4 regions of the Nicoliella sp. ESL1120 genome follow, and region 4 is predicted to be linked to each of the others. Evidence: riboswitches for the same ligand, from Rfam matches in the RefSeq annotation. Region 4 holds a riboswitch; each other region holds the start of a gene.

Region 1 (2,205 bases), 120 kb from region 4:
AATAACATTCAATCATACTATAGTCGGGCAATCTATATTACTGGGAACTATAACACCCTATCTAATAACTCGATTTATATTCGTGGTAATAAGGACAATCCAAAGGGCTTTGATAAAAAAATCGGGGATGTTTACATCTCAGGAAACAATAACGTCCTTCAAGGAAATCACCTCACTTCAGAACAAGAATCTGAGGCCACCCGTGAGTTAATTATGGGGGGCAATAATAACACGATTAAATTAGATACAATTGACGGAGCTACATCAAACTCCAAGGTTGTTATCAACGGAAATGCAAGTAATAACAAGGTGCTCTATTCAATTAACAATGATGAATTTCAAAATGGTAATAACCCTACCAATGTCAATATTCCAATTGGCAATTAATGGTAGACACCAAATTAAATAACATCAAAAAAGCGTAGCTATGAATGACATAGCTACGCTTTTAATTTTAATGCAATTAATTTTTGAAGAATAACCGTTGAATCCTTTTAAATTGATTTGTTTTTACTAACTTAAGGAGAATCAAGTATGCAATGATTGATCCTGAAATTGCCCCACCAAAAAAGCGAGGTGTAAATACAAACCAAAACAATTGACTATGTGTACCGGTATACCAAACCATTACTGGATATGATGCTAGTGAGCCAATTAACCCAGTGCCAATTACTTCCCCAATAATTGCCATCCAGGTATTACGCTTATATAAGTATAATATTCCAGCTAAGAATGCTCCAAAGACAGCCCCAGTAAATGCTAATGGTGGGATTCCTAAAAATAACATTCTCATCAATGCACACACGACTGCCATAACCGTTGCATAAACTGGTCCCATCATTACTGCAGCAGTAACGTTTAAGACACTAGACATTGGTGCCATCCCTTCAATTCTGAAAATCGGTGATAGCACAAAATCCAATGCAATCATAATTGCCAAAATCGTTACCTTTTGAATTCGATTTTGTTGACCCATTCTTCATCCTCCTGTGTATAAATAAATAATAGTGTCCCAAAATAAAAAATCCCTATCTAAATAGATAGAGATTATTATGGTTGAATTATGATTAATCCCTATCGCCAGCATTACCTGGATCAGGTTCATGGGTATAATCTCAGCCAACAATCGGCACCCCATTAATATTTATACTTTAAATTATTATAACGTAATCAATACTACTATAATGCATAAAATTAGTCAAAACTAATTATTTAACAACGTGATATTCGATCTGTCTAAGTACTTCAGTTAAATCATCAGGATTATTAACATAATCATAACGATTACCATTAATCTTCATTTTAGGACTTTCACGATAACTATCATACCAACGTTGATATGCTAACTGTAATTTTTGATAGTAATCCAATAAATGTTGATTATTATTAACCTGTTCAAACTCACGGCCCCGCCGTTTAATATGCTCTAATTGGTGATTAATATCAATATCAATGAAAACCAATAAGTCTGGTTTTTTCTTACGGTTGGAATTTGGTATTTCTTGCATCATATTGTTCAAAAGGCTATCATAAACGTTCTTTTCAGTTAAGTTAATATTACCCAATTTATAGTTAACATCTGTAAAAACGGAGTCTTCATAAATTGAACGATCTAAAACATTGTTATGATGAGTCTGCGCCTTTTTAATCATTTCCAATCGTTTATTCAAAAAATAAATTTGTAAAAGAAAACCATACTTTTTTGGATTTGCATAAAACTTTGGTAAAATTGGATTACTTTCAACGGGTTCCAAAAAAGCATCCGTATCTAAATGTTCTGCTAGCTTCTGCGCTAATGATGTTTTACCAGAACCAACTGTACCAGCTAATGTAATCATTAAGATCACCCCCATTAAATAGTTATTTCCATTATATCAAATCAGTTTAATAATATCCTAGTGGAAGTAGTGTTTCAAAATGATTACCTCTTGAGCTGTGAAATTACGAAACTCAATCGACAGGTGACACTCTTGATTTAAAAATCTTAAAATTAAAAACAACGCATTCATGTCGTAATCATCAATTTCATGAAGTGGAACCACCCTAGTAAGCGTTTGATTTCGGCTAATTTCCATATAAAAATTATAGCAACGATCATATTGATCATTTACCAAAATTAAACGATATCTAGTATTAAAAAGACCTTTGAACCAAGGTTGCAATCGCTTAAGTATTAAGTTAGCGTGATGTTTAGCTTCCATCTCA
Region 2 (2,205 bases), on a different replicon from region 4:
CGCCTTGGTTTTGCTTTAGTTCACAACTGTTTAAGATCAGATCGGCTGGTTCGTTATTATCGGGAATCGGGAAGTGGACGGCCGCTAACTCTTGATTATCAAATGGTACTAATAGTTTTTGGACCTCTGCATTACTTAACTGTTGAATTTGAAATTGGTTGGGTTTCAGGTAGAAGAACGTATCGACAATGTCGTCGTAACCAGAAAGGTCATGGTCCACTAAGATGATCGTTTTATTCTTTTGATCACGTAAGCGGGTCAATTGATATAGCAGATCACTTCGCGATTGACGATCTAGACTCGCAAATGGTTCGTCCAATAAAATAACGTCGGAATCCATTGCGATGATGATGGCTAAGGCGACCTTTTGTTTTTCACCACCGGATAGGGCGTTCAAGTCACGGTGCTTTAACTTAGTGATGTTCACGAATTCTAGTGCATCATCGATTCGTTGGGGGATGATTTTAGGATCTAACTGTCTATTCTCAAGTGCAAATTGGAGTTCATCATATACGTTCGTCATCGTAAACTGTTGATTGGGGTTTTGAAACATCATTGATACATATCCGCTGAAGTCAGTAGGGGCAATGTCTTTGATCTCCTTGTCACCAATTTTAATTTCACCAGTGTAATCACCATTGGCAAACTCAGGATATAAACCGGCAATTGACTTTAAAAGCGTCGATTTACCAGTTCCAGATGGTCCAGCGATCAAGCTAATTTTTTCGTTCGGAAAGGTTAGGTTCACGTCTTCTAATACTGGTTGTGAGCGATGCTGGTAGGTAAATGTAAAATGACTAACTGAAACGGTGGTCATGGTTAATTCCTCCTGGTAATTTAAAAATAAAGCACTTACAAGCTTGGCTTTATAAGTGCTTTAAATTCATTTAAATTTATGAAGCATTGAATCGTTAAAATGATTATGCAATGGCGTGGCTTCTGTTTAGGAGCTTCTTGATGGCCAATGGAATTGGGTCACTAAATACCCAGATTGAAATAAATCTAACGATGAATAAGAAGATCAACATTCCAAAACCGTATGCGTTGTATCCATTCTTGAACCAATCCCAAGTAAAAGTAATGATGGTAGTGAAGATACTACCTAACAATAATTGGAAGTGGCCGTACTTCTTGTAACCAGTAACTGCAAAACCTAATTCTGCTCCGGCACCTTGAATTAAACCTGAGACAACGTTCATAACTCCCCATTGGTCACCCAAGAACATTTCAACAACGGCTCCAGCAACTTCTGAGAAAATGGAAACACCAGGCATTCTGAAAATAGCCCCTGCTAATGGACCAGCAACGATCCAAAGACCAAGTGAAATATCGTTTGCTGCGGGAGCAAGACCAATTGGTGTTAAAACTAGTGTTAATGCGTTATAGATAAAACTAGTCAACCAGAAAATAACCCCACAGACAATTGCGATCAATGCAATTAAAATAATGTTTCTAAGACTCCATTTTTTAGACATGGAAAATCCTTCCCTTCAATAAATTAAACAATTATTTTAGATAGACAGAAAAAAGGGACCTCAAATACTGAGGTCCCTTTCGGAATATGTACACCATTGATAAAACGTTTCCCTCCACCAGTACGGACTGGATCAGGTTCAATGGGTATCATCTCAGCCAAAAAAGGCACCCCAAACATCTATCTATTTAATTAACTAGAACAGTATAACTTAATTTTTTCTTAAATGCAAGTTTGAATATTACAGGCATAAATCTTAAATAACACTTCGTTTACATTTATCAATAATCAATTGTTAATAAAGTGCTAAGGTGTTAACTTATTATTTAGGATATCGAAATCAGAGAAGGGTTGGTTAAATGGATCTTAAAAAGAATTTTAAAAAGATGGCAATTGTATTAACTGCTGTTGTCGGATTAGCATCAGCATCAGAAATTACTCCATTTTTAGATGTTGTTTCGACAAAAACAGTTAATGTCAGTGCTGATTATAATTATGATTATAACTATGACGATGGTGCATCAGGAATCACTACTAATAATATTGTTCCTGGAAACTATAAGATGAAGAATGCAGCGGCTGCAATTGCGATCGATGCTACGAACGGACAGGTCATCTATGCTAAAAACATTAATCAAAAAATGAAGGTGGCATCCACAGCCAAGTTAATGTCATTGTACCTGGTGGTCAGAAAAGCACAGGAGACGAATGGCTGGAATCAAGTCGTTGAT
Region 3 (2,205 bases), 160 kb from region 4:
TCATTAACCAATTTATTATCACTTTGAAGGATACTTCAATCCTATCAATTATTGGAATTCTAGAATTAACCCAAACTGGTAAAATTATTATCGCAAGAAACCTTGAAGGATTTAAGGTCTGGACAATTGTTGCTTTGATTTACTTAATCGTGATCACGCTGTTGACCTGGTTATCTAAATGGGGTGAAAGGAGAACTAGATTATGATTAAAGTAGACGTTAAAAACCTAGTCAAGAACTACGGGAGCAACCACGTTTTAAAGAACGTTGACTTTCAAGTTCAAAAAAACGAAGTGGTCGTAATTATCGGACCATCCGGATCTGGGAAAAGTACGTTATTAAGAACCTTGAATAAGTTGGAAGAACCAACCTCTGGTTCCGTAATCATTGATGGGAAGGACATCGCAGACCCAAAGACCGATATGAATAAGGTTCGTGAAAACATCGGGATGGTGTTCCAACATTTCAACCTCTTTAACAATCTTTCAGTTGGTGACAACATCATGTTAGCACCAGTTGAGTTAAAGAAGGAAACTAAGGAAGAAGCTGCTGAACAAGCCAAGAAACTCTTGGAAGTTGTTAACCTTTCCCAAAAATTTGATGCAAAGGTGCAATCACTTTCTGGTGGTCAAAAACAACGGATCGCCATTGCCCGTGCTTTAGCCATGAAGCCAGACATCATGTTATTTGACGAACCCACCAGTGCCCTTGATCCAGAAATGGTTGGTGATGTTTTGCAAGTAATGAAGCGTTTGGCTAAGGATGGAATGACAATGGTGGTCGTAACCCATGAAATGGGCTTTGCCCGTGAAGTTGCGGACCGCGTGGTCTTTGTTGATGACGGTAAGATTTTGGAATCAGGAACGCCTGAAGAAATCTTTGATCATCCTAAAAATGCCAGATTACAATCATTCTTGGAAAAAGTGCTATAAAAAATAAATAATGAAATAACCATCTTGCGAATTTCGTAAGGTGGTTATTTTTTATGCTTTGATAACAATTTGGATGATGGCTAAATCAACTCTTTAGGAGGCGAATTGGTTGGTTCACTAAAAATAAAATAACTTTTTTGTTACTATAGTATCCACTATTTTTTGAAACATTTATCTAAAAATGTCACTTTTGCTTGTTGTTTGATTATGCTATACTCAAATTACTTAATTAACTGCAAGGGGAGCCGTTCGGCTGAGACTAGGTTAATCAAAACCTTGACCCTAATGAACCTGATCTGGTTAGTACCAGCGTAGGAATGCAGCGGATATTTATGAAAACTATCCAATTCTTTTTATGGTGGGTAAAAACTATCCAATTTTTTGTTGTGAATTGGGTTCTCAGTTTAATTAAGCCAAAATGCTTAAGGAGAGATGTTTTCATGAATAATGAACAGGAAAAGCAAAGTTTGGATCCCGCAAACTTAAAATGGGGGCAAACGTTTCTTGCAAGTATTCAACATATTTTTGTTTCAAATGTATGGTTAGATCCAATTTTTGTGGCTTCAACAGCTGGGTTATCACTGAGCTTATCGACTAATTTAGTTAATGCAATTTTTATTGCATCTGGGTTAGTAACGATTATTCAAGCCACTAAGTTAGTTCGCCTTCCAATTGTGCAGGGACCATCCGCAGCTTTTGATGCGTTGATGATCAATGCTGGAAAAACGGGGACGTTACCCGCAGCTGGCGGATCGATTTTACTAAGTGCGATCTTAGCCTTCTTTTTAGCGGTTACTGGTTTATTGTCCAAGTTAACTAAATGGCTTCGACCAGCAATCACTGGAACGATTATCTTTTTAGTGGGGGTCTCATTAGCTAGTTTTACACTAGCGGAATTTTTAGGTGGGGACCCGACTGCAGCATCATTTGCATCACCCAAGACCTTATTCGTAGCAATTGTAACCGCAGGAATCGTAGTCTTTTTATCGATTTTTGGAAAGGGTGCTTGGCATCGCTATTCATTTTTAATTGCATTGGTAGCTGGTGATCTGATTGCAGGATTGACTGGCATGATCAATCTATCAGCGGTTGGTTCTAAGCCACTGTTCGGTTTACCACACATCCTTCCTTATGGGATGTTGAAGTTTAATTGGACCATCTTCTTAACGTTCTTCATTGCCTACTGTGTGGCGATTATTGAGGCATTGGGAGTATATGAAGCATCGGCTGATGTAACTAATACTAAGGTGGACCAAAAGAGAATGGAAAAGGGA
Region 4 (2,205 bases):
GTTCGCAATGATCAAAATTATCGCAATCGTTGCTTTGATCGTTACCGGGATTTTTATGATCTTTAGACACAGCGCAACGCCACTTGGTCATGCATCACTCGCTAACATTACTAATAATTTGACATTATTCCCCCACGGTTCATTTAACTTTATTTCTGCGTTTCCAATGGTATTCTTCGCCTTTCAAGGAATTGAATTCGTAAGTATCACGATTGGTGAAGCAAAGAATCCACGGCACGTGATCAAGAAGGCAGTTAATGAAACCTTACTTCGCATCTTACTATTCTACATTGGTGCATTGGTGGTAATTATGGGAATTATTCCATGGACTTCACTTTCACCAGATAAAAGTCCATTCGTTCAAGTTTTCCAATTGGTTGGAATTCCAGCTGCTGCAGCTGTGATCAACTTTGTGGTTCTAACTTCTGCTGCTTCGGCATTAAATAGCTGTATCTTCTCAGCTGGTCGTCACTTTTACCAACTAGCGACTGAAGCAAAGGAAGGCAGCTTCATGAAGGAAAAGTTTGGTAAAATCTCTAATTCTGGGGTTCCGGCAGCTGCCATTTTACTATCAGCTAGTTTGGCATTGATCACTCCAATTATGAGCCTTAGTGCAGCGACTGGAGCAGTCTTTACAATCGTAACTGGTGCATCTAGTGATATGTATATCTTGGTATACGCATTAACAATGCTTGCACATCGGAAATATCGTCAATCAAGTGATTATATTGAAAATGGGTTTAAAATGCCTTGGTACAATGTTACCAGTCCGCTCACCATCGCTTTCTTTTTGGTAATCTTCGCTAGTTTATTCTTCATTCCCGATGATGTTGTAGGTGCCATTGCTGCAATTGTATGGGCAGTTGGATTTGGTGGATATGTATTGATTAGCCAAAGAAAATCAGAAGCAAGTATAAATGGATAATATTAAAAAATATCTTATTATCGATCGATAATAAGATATTTTTTTGTTGCTAGCTTTTTATCAAATTGTCCTTGGCTTAAAATTTTATTATTGACAAATTTTTCACCTTAATGTTAATATAAGGTTGTTCAAAATTAAATATTTATCACATTGTATCTGGGGTGCCAAGTAATTGGCTGAGATTATACCCATTGAACCTGATTTGGTTAATACCAGCGAAGGGAGATGCAGTTCTTTTATCGCTGATTAATTATCGAATAATTAGGACGGTTCTCCTGGGTTTTACTAGGGGAACCGTTTTTTTATTTACAATTGTGATGATAATTTAAACACTGGGGTGCCAAGTAATTGGCTGAGATTATACTCATTGAACCTGATGTAGTTGATACTACCGAAGGAAGGGGTTTAATCTTAACTAGTGCGTTAAAAAACCTCCTTTCTTGGGTCTAGAAAGGAGGTTTTTATTTTGGTAACCATTAATGGAAAGCCAGTGGAAGCATTGGCGGGAAAACCGCTATCATTCTTATTGGCTCAATATGCTCAGCATCAAGATAACGTTGTGGTCGAATTAAACGGATCAATCGTCCATCGCAATGAAATCGATGGAATTACTTTAAATCCAAATGATCACGTTGAATTAATTTCTTTCGTAGGAGGTGGTTAGCAATGACGGTTCAAATTGATGGAATCAGTGTTGAAGATTTTTTTATGCAGATGAAGGATCGTAATGTTGATAACTCGTATCAGGCCCTAAAGAATGCACACGTTACGATTGCAGGTTCAGGCGGGTTAGGATCTAACATTGCAATTGCATTGGCGCGTTCTGGTGTGGGCCATTTGACCCTAATCGATTTTGACGATGTGGAATTAAGCAACTTGAACCGCCAACAGTTCAAGTTCAGTCAAATTGGGATGCCAAAGGTCACTGCATTAAAGCAAAATTTATTAGAATTTAATCCCTTTATTAAAGTGGATGCGATTAAAACAAAGGTCAGTGCTGAAAATATTGAGCAACTCTTTGCTGACTGTGACATTATTTGTGAAGCTTTTGATAACCCTGCTGCCAAGGCGATGCTACTCGATGGGGCGACCAGTGCTTTTCCAGATAAATCATTAGTAATGGGCAACGGATTAGCGGGGGTCCATGGTGCAAATCAAATTCAAACCAAACAACAATCCCCAAACGTCTACATTAGTGGTGATGGCCAGACGAGTGGATCAGAGGGATTGATGGCACCACGGGTAATTATTTGTGCCGGTCATCAAGCAAACGCAATTTT

Evidence for each region. Region 4 has a riboswitch for thiamine pyrophosphate ahead of thiS (sulfur carrier protein ThiS). Riboswitches for the same ligand answer to the same signal wherever they lie in the genome.
Region 1: another riboswitch for thiamine pyrophosphate. It lies ahead of thiW (energy coupling factor transporter S component ThiW); the one in region 4 lies ahead of thiS (sulfur carrier protein ThiS).
Region 2: another riboswitch for thiamine pyrophosphate. It lies ahead of ACSYTE_RS02625 (ECF transporter S component); the one in region 4 lies ahead of thiS (sulfur carrier protein ThiS).
Region 3: another riboswitch for thiamine pyrophosphate. It lies ahead of ACSYTE_RS07855 (uracil-xanthine permease family protein); the one in region 4 lies ahead of thiS (sulfur carrier protein ThiS).

What each region holds. Positions count from the first base shown of each region.
Region 1 covers NZ_CP196384.1:154,303-156,507, forward strand. Annotated here, with positions in the region: gene ACSYTE_RS07665 (NosD domain-containing protein) at 1-387, shown strand, start outside; gene thiW (energy coupling factor transporter S component ThiW) at 464-976, opposite strand; TPP riboswitch at 1,055-1,147, opposite strand; gene ACSYTE_RS07675 (deoxynucleoside kinase) at 1,209-1,838, opposite strand; gene ACSYTE_RS07680 (acetyl-CoA carboxylase) at 1,896-2,201, opposite strand.
Region 2 covers NZ_CP196383.1:659,267-661,471, forward strand. Annotated here, with positions in the region: gene ACSYTE_RS02620 (ABC transporter ATP-binding protein) at 1-817, opposite strand, end outside; gene ACSYTE_RS02625 (ECF transporter S component) at 921-1,475, opposite strand; TPP riboswitch at 1,568-1,659, opposite strand; gene ACSYTE_RS02630 (D-alanyl-D-alanine carboxypeptidase family protein) at 1,834-2,205, shown strand, end outside.
Region 3 covers NZ_CP196384.1:193,312-195,516, reverse strand. Annotated here, with positions in the region: gene ACSYTE_RS07865 (amino acid ABC transporter substrate-binding protein/permease) at 1-206, shown strand, start outside; gene ACSYTE_RS07860 (amino acid ABC transporter ATP-binding protein) at 203-931, shown strand; TPP riboswitch at 1,160-1,266, shown strand; gene ACSYTE_RS07855 (uracil-xanthine permease family protein) at 1,372-2,205, shown strand, end outside.
Region 4 covers NZ_CP196384.1:37,464-39,668, forward strand. Annotated here, with positions in the region: gene ACSYTE_RS06990 (amino acid permease) at 1-925, shown strand, start outside; TPP riboswitch at 1,073-1,166, shown strand; TPP riboswitch at 1,249-1,343, shown strand; gene thiS (sulfur carrier protein ThiS) at 1,392-1,589, shown strand; gene thiF (sulfur carrier protein ThiS adenylyltransferase ThiF) at 1,592-2,205, shown strand, end outside.